3 regions of the Pseudogemmobacter sonorensis genome follow, and region 2 is predicted to be linked to each of the others. Evidence: riboswitches for the same ligand, from Rfam matches in the RefSeq annotation. Region 2 holds a riboswitch; each other region holds the start of a gene.

Region 1 (4,201 bases), on a different contig from region 2:
GAATTTCTCAAGGAAGGCGGTGACGATCCGCCGCCTCTGCGCCAGATTGGCAGGGGGGTGGTCGTCGGTGTAGCGGCGCATCCGGGCGAAGCCCTCGGGCGACATGATCAGCGACAGCAGCTCGTCGGTTTCCTCAAGTGCGAAACCGTCGTCATGGCCCGAGACCTCTTGCAGCACCTCGTCCCAGATCAGCGGCGTATCCTCGTCGGCCCAGATCGTCAGCGGCACGCCGGGGTTCTGGGTCACGATCTGGCGCACCACATCCGACCAGCGGATCTGCAACGGATCGGCGCCTTCGATGAATTCCTCGTAGCTTTTGCCCTTCTGGCGCTCGAACAGGGCGGGAAGGAAGGTCGCGGGGTTGCGGATCGCCAGGTGGAATTCGGCGCCGATCGCGGGAAAGATCTGGGTGAAGGCGCGGATCCGCTCGCCCGCGAAACCGTAAAGCTGGCCGCGCAGCGCCCATTGCGGAAAGGCGAGGAAGCTGTCCCAGCTCAGGATCAGCCGGTCGGCGTCATCCTCGTCCATGATCTGCTCCAGCACCATGGTCTGGGTCTCGACCGAGGCGGCGGCGCCCTTGAGCTGGACGGCGGTGTCGCGCAAGAGGCGGCGATAGCGGGTGGGGGCGGGCACGGCGATGCCCTGCTCGGCCAGGGCGCTGCGGTTCTTCAGCAGGCAGCGGATGAGCCGCTCTTCATCGGTGCAATGGGCGCCGAGATGGTAGACGATGCGCATGGCGGGCCTGCTCCGGGGCTTTTTTCGAGGCTTGTTCTCTCGGCGCGCAAGCGCCCCGACCGGCGCCGATGCGGCGAATATAGGCGGTTTCTGGCCGGGACGAAACCGGATTTCTGGGGTGCCGTTCCGTGCGGGACCTGGCCTGCGGCGCCGCGCGGCGGGCGTCCGGCTTCATCATCATCATGCGATGATTTCAACACCGCATCCATTGACAGATGCGGCGCGGCGGCAGAGCCTGCGTGCTGATCCAGGTGCCGGGGGAAGCCCCGGGTAAAAGGGAATCCGGTCAGGGCGAAGGCCCGAATCCGGGACTGCCCCCGCAACTGTAGGCGGAGAGCCTGTCCGACATGCCACTGGTGCGCAAAACGCGCCGGGAAGGCCGGACAAGGCGGCGACCCGCAAGTCAGGAAACCTGCCCGGATCTGTTCACCTGTTCCGGCCGCGGTGGGCGCGTCGGGAGCGGCAAATCCGCAAAGGTGACGGCAAGCGCCTTCACGACCCCGGTCGTGGGGGCCCGTTTCGCGGCCTTTGGTCGCGGGGCGCGTCCGTTCATTTATCGGCCCGGGGGTTTCCGGGCCGCCCGGAAGGCATGTCACGATGATCCAGACCGAATCCCGTTTCCGCCGCCGCGCGCCCTGCCGGGCCGATCATGTCGGCTCTCTCCTGCGCCCCGGGATGGTGCGCGCGTTGCGCGAGCGGGGCATTTTCGACGGCGAGCTGACCCTGGTCGAGGATATGGCGGTCCGCGACCTGGTGAAGCTTCAGAAGGATGCGGGCCTCAGGGTCTTCACCGACGGCGAGGTGCGCCGCCAGTTCTGGCACTACGATTTCATGGGCATGCTGACCGGCCTCGACATGAAGCCCTCGACCCGAAGCCTGCCGTTCCAGACCGAGCACAAGACGCCCCCCATCGAGGCGCATCTGACCGGGCCGCTGGATTTTCCCGCCGATCATCCGATGCTTGCGCATTTCACCTTCGTGCGGGATCTGGTGCGCCCCGGGGAGGGCGTACCCAAGATCTCGATCCCCGGCCCCTCGGCCTGCCACTACCGGATGGAGCCGGAGAATATCGAACACGCCCCCTATCGCGATCCGGAGGCTTTGTTCCACGACATCGCCGCGACCTATAAAAAGGCGGTGCGGGCCTTCTACGACGCGGGCTGCCGCTATCTGCAACTGGACGACATCTTCTTCGCCTATCTGGGCGATCCCAAACAGCGCGAGATCCGACGCGCCATGGGGCAGGACCCCGATGAGCTGGTAAAGAAATACGCCTGGATGCTGGAAGAGGCGATCAGGGACCGCCCCGAGGATCTGGTGATCGGCATGCATATGTGCCGGGGGAACTTCCGCTCCTCGCATGTGGCCGAGGGGGGCTACGACTTCGCGGCGGATGCGATCTTCAACCAGACCTCGGTCGATGTGTATTTCATGGAATACGACACCGATCGCGCGGGCGGGCTGGAGCCCTTGCGCCTGCTGCCCAGGGGCGACAAGCGGGTGATGGCGGGGTTCATCACCACGAAGACCGGCGATCTGGAAGATCTCGACTGGCTGCGCGCCAAATTCGACGAGGCGTCGAAACATGTCGATCTCGACCAGCTTGGCATCGCGCCGCAATGCGGTTTCGCCTCGACCGAACATGGCAATGCGATCACCGAGGACGGTCAGAAGCGCAAGCTGGAACTGGTGGTGAAGACCGCCGAGGCGATCTGGGGCGAGGCCTGATCCCGCCCGCGGGCTCCGGCCCTTCGGGTCCGGGCCCTTGGCGCCGCGCCTTCCGGGGCCGCTCTTCCGGCCTCGGTCTTCCTTCGGGCGCAGGGCTTCGGGCCGCGCCCTTCCGCAGAAAGGATATGACATGACTTTCCCGATCCGGGCGGCCCTTGCTGTCCTGCTCTTTGCCGCGCCCGCCATGGGTCCGGCCACTCCGGCGGCGGCCGAAACCCTGCGTTTCGCGCATTTCGTCGCCCCGACCCATACCCTGACCGAGGCCATCGTGACGCCGCTGACCACGGGCGTCGCGCCCTCGGGCCTGGTGATCCGCACCTATCCGGCGGGCGAGTTGGGCGCGGGCCCGGCCGAGCAATATGTCCGCGCCGTGCAGGGCGTGGCCGATATCGTCTGGGGCCTGCCGGGCTATACCTCGTCGCAATTCCCGCTTTCCATGCTGACCGAATATCCCGGCGCGCTGCCCCAGGGCATGAGTGGCGCGGATTTCCTGTGGAACGGCCATGAGGCGGGGCTTCTGGCGCGCGAATATCCCGCGACCGAGCCGCTGGCGCTGTGGACGGCCGAGCCCGCCGTGCTGGTCACCCGCGACCGCGCGGTCCGCGCGCCCTCGGACCTTGCGGGGCTGAAGATCCGCGTCTCCGGCTCGGTCACCTCGGGCGTGGTGCAGGCGCTTGGCGCGATCCCGGTGCAGATGCCCGCGGGCGATGTCTACAACGCATTGCAGACCGGGCTGGTCGACGGGGTGATCATCGGGTCGAGCGGGATCTCGGACTTCCGCTTCGACGAGGTGCTGGGCCATGTGACGCTGGGGATTCCGCTGGGCAATCAGGCCTTCTATGTCGTCGCCAATGCCGCCCGGGTCGAGGCCCTGCCCGAGGCCGAGCGTGCCGCGCTGCGCGCGGTCTCGGGCCGCGATCTCTCGCGCCATGCCGAGGCGGCCTGGAATGCCAGGGGCGCGGCGGCGATCGGGGGGCTGCGCGCCCGCGACGGCGTGGTGGTGGATCTGACCGGGGCCGAGATCGCGGCCTTCGAGGCGGTGCTTCTGCCGCTGACCGAGGCCGCCATCGCGGGTCTGGGGGCCGAAGCCGCCATCGCCGCGATGCGGGGCGCCGAGTGAGCACCCCCAGACCTGACACCTCCGGGCGCGACGGGGCCACGGACGCCACCACCACGGGCGGCGCGGTCGAGCATGGGGGACGGCCCGCCGCCACCGGCGCCGAGCGGCCCGAGTTTGGGCGACCCGAGTCTGGGCGGGAGAGGCGGCCTGCAGCCACGGGCGGGGGACAGCCCGCTGTCGGGGGCGGGGGGCAACCCGATGCCCTGTTCCGCCGCGCGCTCGGCTTCCTCGACCGGATCGCGGGCGGGCTGGCGGCGTTCTGCGCCCGGCTTTCCGGCGCGGTGCTGCTGGCCCTGACCGGCATGCTTCTGGCCGATGTGGTCGGGCGCGGCTTCGGCCGCCCGCTGTTCGGCGCGCAGGACCTGGCCGAAATGGGCATGGTCGTGGTCACCTTCGGCGCGCTGGCCATGCTCGACCACCGGGGCGGGCAGATCCGGGTCGATCTTTTCGCGGGTGCGATGCCGGGCTGGATGCGGCGCGGAGGGGACCGGCTGTCGGCGGCCCTGGGGGCGGCGATCTGGCTCGCACTGGCCTGGGCGCTGTGGGATGCGGCGCGGCTTTCGGCCCTGCTGAACCTGTCGAGCAATATCCTGTCGATCTCCAAGGCGCCGTTTCAGC
Region 2 (4,201 bases):
GGGTGCCCTCGCCGCTGGTATAGCCGTTGGGATAGTAAAGCGCGGCCGAGATGGGCGGCGCTTGCGTCCGGGGTTCGGCCAGCGCGGCCAGCCCGGCGGCGAATTCGGCGACCAGCGCCTCGCCCTCGGCCTCGCGCGACAGCGCGCGCGCCACCGCGCGGACCTGCCCCGGCACGCCGTCGAGCGAGGTGACCGCCGCCACCTGCTCCACCCGGATGCCGAAGCCGCGCAGAAGCGCGATGGTGGCGGGGGAATTGTATTGGCCCGCCAGCACCAGATCGGGCGCCAGCAGATAGACCTGCTCGGCCTGGCCGCGATTGACGACATAGGCCCCGGCCTCTTCAGCCATGGAAGAGGACAGCGGGTCGAGCGCCAGATGGCTGACCGACACCAACTGCCCCGGCGCCGCCAGCATCATCGCGATCTGGTCGGTGCAAAGATTGATCGACACCACCCGCGCGGGCGGCTGCCCACCGGGAGGCGTGGTGGCGCCCCCGGCGCCGGGGGCCCCCGGATCGGAAGCTACCGGACCGGAAGCTACCGGATCGGAGGCCCCAAAATCGGAAGCCCCTTGATCGGAAGCTACCGGATCGGAAGCCACCGGATCGGACGCCAAGATGGCTTCGGGGGCGACCGGCGCCGCCCCCTCCTGCGCGGCCGCCATGCCCGCCCCCCACAGCAGAAGGGCAAGCAGGGCCGCGCCCGCCTCAGAACGAGGTGCGGACACCGACAAAGACCTGGCGGCCCGGCTGGCCGTAGTTGCGGACGGTCTGATACTCCTCGTCGAACAGGTTCTCGACCCGCAGATAGGCCTGGGCCGCATCGTTCAGCTCATAGGTCAGCGTCAGATTGGCCAGCGTGTAATCCGGCATCGCCGAGACCGGCGCGGGCCAGATGCCGTTGTCGAGGAAATCCGCGACATGCTGCACGGTCAGCACGCCCGAAAGCCGGTCGGCCAACCGCCCCTCGACCCCGAAGGTCAGGTCGTGGCGCGGCACCCGCACCAGCCGGGTGTCCACCCCCGCGTCCGAGGTCACGGCATCGGCATAGGTGTAATTGCCGAAGACGGTCCAGCCCGGCGCCACCTGGTAGCTGCCGGTCAGCTCGATGCCGCGGGTGCGGGTCTCGCCCGGGATCTGGGCGTAGCAGCCCGGCCAGCCGCCGCCCGAGGCCGAGGCGCAGGTGGTGGCCGAGCCGTCCCAGCCGATCTTGTCGTCGATGGTGGTCTGGAACAGCGTGGCCTGGATCGAGCCGCCCGGCAGCAGATATTCCGCGCCAAGCTCGAAATTCTGGCTGGTCTCGGGCATCAGGCCAGTGTCGCCATAGGCCGAATACATCTCGTAGAGCGAGGGCGCGCGGAACCCGGTCGAGGCCACGGCCCGGATCACCCAGTCCTGGCCCGGCCGCCAGGCGATGGCGGCGCGGCCGGTGACCTTGCCGCCGAAATGTTCGTGATCGTCGCGGCGCAGCGCCAGCGACAGGTCCAGATCCGGGGTCGGCGCGTAAAGCAATTCGCTGTAGACCGCCGTGGTCCAGGCCTTGCCCCGGTCGCTGCCCGCGCCGAAATCCTCGCTGGTGCGGTCGAGGCCCCAGTTGAGCGAGACCTGCTCCGAGGCCCGCCAGCGCCCGTCATAGGCGATCTGGTCGCGCGCGCCGTCATAGGCCTGCACCCAGCCCAGGGGATAGTAGCGCGAGGTCTCGGTCCGGGCATAGGACAGCTCATGGCTGACCGCGCCGGTCTCGGCCGCCACGAACAACCGACCCCCGCGCAGGCGGCCATGCTCGGTCTCGGCATTGTCGGCGGTCTGGCCGTCGAATTCGGTATAGCTGTTGCGGGCAAAGCCGTTGAAGCCGATGCGGATGCCGTCGGTCAGGTCGTAGGCCGCATGCAGCGTCAGCATCGAGGTTTCGAACCCGTCGTCCTCGGTGCCCCCGGCATAGGCCGAAATCCCGTCGGTGCGGGTGTGGCTGAGGGTCAGGGCAAGCTCCGCCCGCTCGGTCTTCAGCCCGACCGAGGCCGTGGCGGAGCGCGTCGCGTCCGAGCCGATCTCAAGCCCCGCCTCGCCCGAGACGCCGTCCTTCACGGGGCGGAAGCTGGTGATGTCGACGACGCCGCCGATCGCCTCGGAGCCGTAGAGCGCCGATTGCGAGCCGCGCAGCACCTCGATCCGCGAGATGCCCCCGGTGGTGGTCGAGCCGAAATCATAGGCGCATTGCGTGCCCGAGGGGTCGGCGACGTCGATCCCGTCGATGCGCACGCCGATATAGGGCCCGGCCAGGCCGCGCAGCCGCAGCGCGGTCGAGGTGCCGAGCCCGCCGTTGCGCGCCATCGAGACCCCGGGCAGGCGCGCAAGCTGGCCCGCGACCGAAAGCTCGCCCGATTTCTTCAGATCCTCGCCGGTGACGACCGAGACGGTGGCCCCGGTCTGCGACAGGCTGCGCGCCTCGGTGCTGGCCGAAAGCGTGATCTCGCCAAGCGGCAGATGGTCGGACAGCGCGCGTTCCTGCGCGCGGGCGCCGGTGGCGAAGCCCGTCGCGGCAAGGGCCGCGAGGATTGCGATATGTGAGATGCCCTGCATCTGATGTCTCCCTCAGGCGGCGGCCGGGACGGCGCGACCGCGGATGCGTTGCATGGCCCGAGGGGAAAAGGCCGAAGGCCGCCCGCCCGGTGACATGTTTCGTCACCGCTGGCGGAAGCCCGCCCTCCTCCGCGCCCCACGCACGGCGGAAAGGGTGATCACCCTGGCAGGTCTCCTGGCTTGCGGGTCTGGGCGCATTGGACGGGCCTTCCCAGGGCGCGAAAGGCGCGCCCCAGTGGCATTGTTCGTCCGCGCTCGCCGCTTACAGTTGCGGGGGCAGCCGCGGAATCGCACCGCGTTCCCTTTTCATCCGGGGCCGAAAGCGATGCCCCGGGGCCCGCCGCCTGCCCCCGGAAACCGAAGGTTCCCCTGCATGGCCCGGGGGCGGCAGGCTTGTCAAGCCATCCGCGGGCCCGGTCGGCCTGCCCGCCCGCCGCGCCCCGGGGATCGCCGTCTCGGGCCGGGTCTCGGGCCGGGTCGCGCACCGGGTTCCAGGCCGTGTCTCCCACCCGGTTTCGCACCGGGCGCGATGGACATTCCCGCCGATCCCGGTCGAAATGCCACGATCCTTCGCGCGCCTTCGTCCCCCTCGGGTCATCGGCCGCCCCCCCCTTTGCAAGCGAGCGCCAATGTCCGCCAATGCGCCCCATTCGCCCCCCGCCACCGCCCCCCGCAACATCGGCGGCGTCTCGTTCTGGCATGCCGAGATCGGCCCGCCCACCCCCCGCGCGCCCCTGCCGGGCCCGACCCGGGCCGATGTCTGCATCATCGGCGCAGGCTATACCGGGCTGTGGACCGCCTGGTATCTGAAACGCGCGCGACCCGATCTGAAGGTGATCGTGGTCGAGAAGGCCTTCGCGGGCTTCGGCGCCTCGGGACGCAATGGCGGCTGGCTGTCGGGCGGCTTCGCCTGGAGCCATCGCCGCTATGCCGCGACCTCGGGCGCGGCGGCGGTGCGCGCCATGGTGCAGGCGATGAACGGCACCGTCGACGAGGTGATCGGCATCGCCGAGGCCGAGGGGATCGAGGCCGACATCCGCCGTTGCGACGAATTGATCGTCGCGACCAATCCCGCGCAACTGGCAAGGATGCGGGCCGAGGCCGACACGCGCCGCCACTGGGGCGAAGAGGGCCGCATCCGCCTGATCGGCGGCGACGAGATGGCCACACGCATCGCGATCCCCGGCGCGCTCGGCGCGATGGTGGTCGGCAACACCGCCCGGATCCAGCCCGCCAAACTGGCGCGCGGCCTCGCGCAGGCGGTGGAACGCGCGGGCGTCGTGATCCATGAGGGCACCTGCGTCACCGCGCTGTCCCCGGGCCTGGTCGAGACCGACCGGGGCGAGATCCGCGCGAAGGCGGTGCTGCGCTGCACCGAAGGCTTCACCGCCACCCTGCCGGGGCTGGGGCGGGAGTGGCTGCCGCTGAACTCCGCCCAGATCGTGACCCGGCCGCTGCCCCCCGAGATCTGGGCGAAGATCGGCTGGCAGGGGCATGAGATCCTTGGCGATTTCGCCAATTCCTATTGCTATGCGCAGCGCAGCCGCGAAGGCCGGATCACCATGGGGGCGCGCGGCATCCCCTATCGTTTCGGATCGCGCATCGACCGCGACGGCGCGCCC
Region 3 (4,201 bases), on a different contig from region 2:
TCCAGGTGTTCGGATAGTGATACATCAGAAGGCTGCCCGCGTCGTAGAACGGCATCTGGCCCATGCGCCTCGCGACCGCATGCTTCGTCGACATCGTATAGCTTTCGGCATTGTTCAGCAGCGGGATGCGCGCCAGCCGCCACTGGAAATCCGCCTTGTTCACGAAGCGCGACGGCAGGCCCGCCGCCTCGCAGCGCTTCCAGTGGTCAAGGATGTCGGGGCTGGCCGAATCGGGGCCGTCCATCGCGGTCATGCGCGGATTGTCGGAATAGGTCCGGCACAGCGAGGGATGCGAGCCGCCGCAATGATAGCATTCGCGGTTGTTCTCCATCACCAGCTTCCAGTTGCCCTTCTCGACGATGGTCGAGGAGAAGGCGACCTTCGCCTCGCCAAGACCCGAGGGCGCCAGATAGCCCATCGCCGTGCGCGCCAGATCCGCCACCGGCGGCGGCACCTCGGCCAGGCAGATATAGACGACGCCGCCCAGATCCAGGCAATGCACCTTCTTCAGCCCGAATTTCGAGGCGTCGAAATCCTCGCCCATGTCGCGGGCGAAGATCAGCTTGCCTTCAAGGTCGTAGGTCCATTGGTGATAGGGGCAGACAAGGTTCGGAGTCGATCCGGTCTCCTTGGCGCAAAGCCGCTGGCCGCGATGGCGGCAGACGTTGTGAAAGGCGCGGATCCGGCCGTCCTTGCCCTTGATGACGACCACCGGATAGGTGCCGACCTGAAGGGTCGCATAGGCGCCCGGCTTGACCAATTCGCAGGTCGGAACGGCGAACAGCCATTCGCGATACCAGATCTGTTCAAGATCGGCGGCATAGGTGCCCGGATCGCAATAAAGATCGCGCGACAGGGCAAAGGCGGGGCGGCGTGAGGCGATCTGCCCCAGAATGTCGGAATGGCTCAGCATCTCAGACCTCGCTCTGCCCAAGCCTCCCCGCATGGGCCGGTTTCCAGTGATGCGCCCTTGGAGCCGGGGCCCCGCCGGTCGCGGCTTCGTCGATGCGAAGGCGGGTTTGCGGGCCGCGGGCCGGGCCGATGGCCCGTGGCGCGACGCCTTCCCGGGGGCTCCCTTCCCCCGGCGGCCGTCGTCGCGCCCTTTCCCGTCACCGTAGCGGAAGCAGTGCCGGTCTTGCGCCGACTTTCCAGTTCCCTGCCCCTGCGGGCAGCACCTTGCAGGGATCAGGAAATCACGGCGCGGGCGGGCGGGATCGACTGTTTGCGACCATCGGCAAGCGGAAACGGTCGCGCCGAAAATTCCCCGCCATGCGCAGACCCGGTCAAGGGCCGGAAACGCCCTCCGCCAGGGCCGGGCCGGAGGTGGGATCGGACGCCCGACCGGAGGCAGGGCCGGTCAGCACCAGCCCGCCCTCGCGGATCAGGAAATCCACCACGGCCTCGATCCCCGCGCCCTGTCGCAGTCGCGCCATGACATAGGGGCGCGTGCCGCGCGCCGCCCGCGTATCGGCCTCAAGCTGCGCCAGATCCACCCCGACATGGGGGGCGAGATCGGTCTTGTTCACCACCAGCAGGTCGGATTTCGTCAGCCCCGGCCCGCGCTTGCGCGGGATGTCCTGGCCCGCGGCGGTGTCGATCACATAGATGGTCAGATCGGCCAGTTCCGGCGAATAGGTCGCGGCCAGATTGTCGCCTCCCGATTCGATCAGGATCAGGTCGAGCGCGGGAAAGGCCGCGTTCAGATCCGCCACGGCGGCAAGGTTGATCGAGGCATCCTCGCGGATCGCTGTATGCGGGCAGCCGCCGGTCTCGACCCCCCGGATCCGCTCGGCCGACAGGACCTGCGCCCGCATCAGATATTCGGCATCCTCGCGGGTGTAGATGTCGTTGGTGATCACCGCCATCTCGCAGCGCCGGGAAAGCGCGCGGCACAATCCTTCGGTCAGGGTGGTCTTGCCCGCGCCGACCGGGCCGCCGATTCCGACCCGCAGGGGCCCGTGGGGAGAGGTCATGTCCTGAACAGCCTTGTCTCAAGGGTTTCATGCCGCATCGCCTGAAGATCGGCGCAAAGCGCGGCATTGCCAAGATCTTCCTCGCCCGCCTGCGCCGCCCGTTCGGCCAGCCCGGCGATCAGCGGATGCAGCGCGGCCAGAACGCCCTGCCCCTCGGTCTGGCCAAGCGGCACCGCCCGGGTGGCGATGGTGACGAGGTTCGAGGCGAAGGCATGCAGCGCCAGCGCGATCACTTCGAAGGCGGGCAAGGCCAGCGCCTGCGCCGCCCGCCCGATCGCCACCGGCAGCGGCGCGGGCAGGATCTCGCGCCCCGTCAGGGCCGAGACGGTGCGGGCAAACGCCGCGCCCTGCTCTGCGGTCTCGCGCAGCCTCTCCTGCGAGGGGGAGAGCGCCAGGGCCAGATCGGCCAGCGCAGCATGATCCGCGCCGTCGCGCAGGGAAAGCGCCAGAAGGACCGAATCCTGCCAGCCCGCGCCGAATTCGATCACCCCCGCCAGCCAGTCGCGAAAATCCGCCGCGTCGCGGACCGCGCCATCGGCGATGGCCTGCTCCAGCCCGTGCGAATAGACGAAGGCGCCGGTCGGAAACGCCGGGGAAAGCCATTGGATCAGGGTCAACCGGGCGGTCACCTTGCGCCGCCGTCACTTGGCGTCGCGGTGGCCATAGGGCAAAGGCGGCATCTGGGTTGCCGCCTCGGGCCGGGCGGGCGGGTGATAATGCAGCCGCCCGTCGCCATGGTCGTGCCAGCCAAGCGCCTCGCCGCCGGGGGTGGGCGCCTGCGCGCCGCCCGGCGCGTGACCGTGTTCATGGCGATGTTCATCGCCATGCGAATGGCCCATGGTGCGACCGTGGCCATAGGCGCCGCCCTCGGGCGTGAAAGGCTCGGAAACCGGCGTCAGACCGGCGCCGAGACCCGAGAGCATCGCCTCAAGCACATGATCGGCGCGGATCAGCAGGCGCTTCGGCTCGATCTGGCAAGGCGTGTGGCGATTGCCGATATGCCAGGCGTAGCGCAGAAGATCGGGGCCGGTGACCTCGACCAGCGCCTCTTCGGCGGCAACCACCTGGATCGCGCGCCCGTCCAGCAGGCGAAAGCCCCAGAAATCATCAAGATTGGTGACCACCGGCAGATCGACGAGAAACCCCTCGCCATGCACGGTCACCAGCCTCTTGCGGCGCAAGAGCCGCTCGTCATAGCCCAGGACCACCAGATCATAGGTCTGGTCGGGCGCCTCTTTCAGCACGTCGCGCGCGAGGGGAAGGTCAGCCATTGCGCCCCCCCGTCCCGCATTCCGTGCCGCAGTTCGGCCTCAGAACAAGGAGCGTGCGCCCAGGAGGCGGTGCAGTTCGTCCAGGCGATTGGTGCCGCGCGCGGCGAGTTCGGCATCGCTGGTCTCGGCCAGACGGGCAAGCTGCCCGGCGCCGTAGCGTTCCTCGGACATGGAGACGAGTCGAAACCAGATGGATCTTGCGGAAATCATGGGAAACCTCTTTCACGAAATGGTTTCCTCCCTGTCCCCAATATGCCGCACCGCAGCAAATAGGGCAACGATGCTGACCGAATAACTGCCCTGCATTTGAATCAACGCTGATTTCCATGTTCAGAACATGAAATATCTTTGCGCCAGGGGCAATTCCCGCGCCGGTTCGCAGGTTAGCAGCACCCCATCGGCGCGCACCTCATAGGTTTCGGGATCGACCTCGATCTGCGGGGTCAGGTCGTTCAGCCGCATGTCGGATTTGCCGATGCCCCGGGTGTTCTCGACCGCGACCAGATCCTTGGCAAGGCCGTAGTCATCGCGGATCCCGGCCTCGTATCCCGCTTTCGAGGCGAAGATCACGGCATTACGCTCCACCGACCGGCCGAAGGCGCCGAACATCGGCCGGGTATGGACCGGCTGCGGCGTGGGGATCGAGGCATTGGGATCGCCCATCTGCGCCACCACGATCACGCCGCCGATCAGCACCATCTCGGGCTTGGCGGCGAAGAAGGCGGGCGACCACAGCACCAGATCGGCGCGCTTGCCCTCTTCGATAGAGCCGATATGGCCGCCGATGCCATGGGCGATGGCGGGGTTGATGGTATATTTCGCAATATAGCGCCGGGCGCGGATATTGTCGTTTTCGCCCTGCTCCTCGGGCAGGCGGCCGCGCTGGAGCTTCATCTTGTGGGCGGTCTGCCAGGTGCGGGTGATCACCTCGCCCACCCGCCCCATGGCCTGGCTGTC

Evidence for each region. Region 2 has a riboswitch for cobalamin ahead of ABNX41_RS00305 (TonB-dependent receptor plug domain-containing protein). Riboswitches for the same ligand answer to the same signal wherever they lie in the genome.
Region 1: another riboswitch for cobalamin. It lies ahead of ABNX41_RS18275 (5-methyltetrahydropteroyltriglutamate--homocysteine S-methyltransferase); the one in region 2 lies ahead of ABNX41_RS00305 (TonB-dependent receptor plug domain-containing protein).
Region 3: another riboswitch for cobalamin. It lies ahead of ABNX41_RS02520 (aromatic ring-hydroxylating oxygenase subunit alpha); the one in region 2 lies ahead of ABNX41_RS00305 (TonB-dependent receptor plug domain-containing protein).

What each region holds. Positions count from the first base shown of each region.
Region 1 is NZ_JBEFZE010000034.1:27,210-31,410, forward strand. Features, by position in the region: gene ABNX41_RS18270 (hypothetical protein) at 1-735, opposite strand, end outside; cobalamin riboswitch at 968-1,169, shown strand; gene ABNX41_RS18275 (5-methyltetrahydropteroyltriglutamate--homocysteine S-methyltransferase) at 1,333-2,463, shown strand; gene ABNX41_RS18280 (TRAP transporter substrate-binding protein) at 2,594-3,583, shown strand; gene ABNX41_RS18285 (TRAP transporter small permease) at 3,580-4,201, shown strand, end outside.
Region 2 is NZ_JBEFZE010000001.1:72,257-76,457, reverse strand. Features, by position in the region: gene ABNX41_RS00310 (ABC transporter substrate-binding protein) at 1-451, opposite strand, end outside; gene ABNX41_RS00305 (TonB-dependent receptor plug domain-containing protein) at 708-2,579, opposite strand; cobalamin riboswitch at 2,729-2,915, opposite strand; gene ABNX41_RS00300 (NAD(P)/FAD-dependent oxidoreductase) at 3,209-4,201, shown strand, end outside.
Region 3 is NZ_JBEFZE010000002.1:177,166-181,366, reverse strand. Features, by position in the region: gene ABNX41_RS02520 (aromatic ring-hydroxylating oxygenase subunit alpha) at 1-913, opposite strand, end outside; cobalamin riboswitch at 995-1,194, opposite strand; gene ureG (urease accessory protein UreG) at 1,284-1,973, opposite strand; gene ABNX41_RS02510 (urease accessory protein UreF) at 1,970-2,602, opposite strand; gene ABNX41_RS02505 (urease accessory protein UreE) at 2,615-3,244, opposite strand; gene ABNX41_RS02500 (hypothetical protein) at 3,284-3,454, opposite strand; gene ureC (urease subunit alpha) at 3,575-4,201, opposite strand, start outside.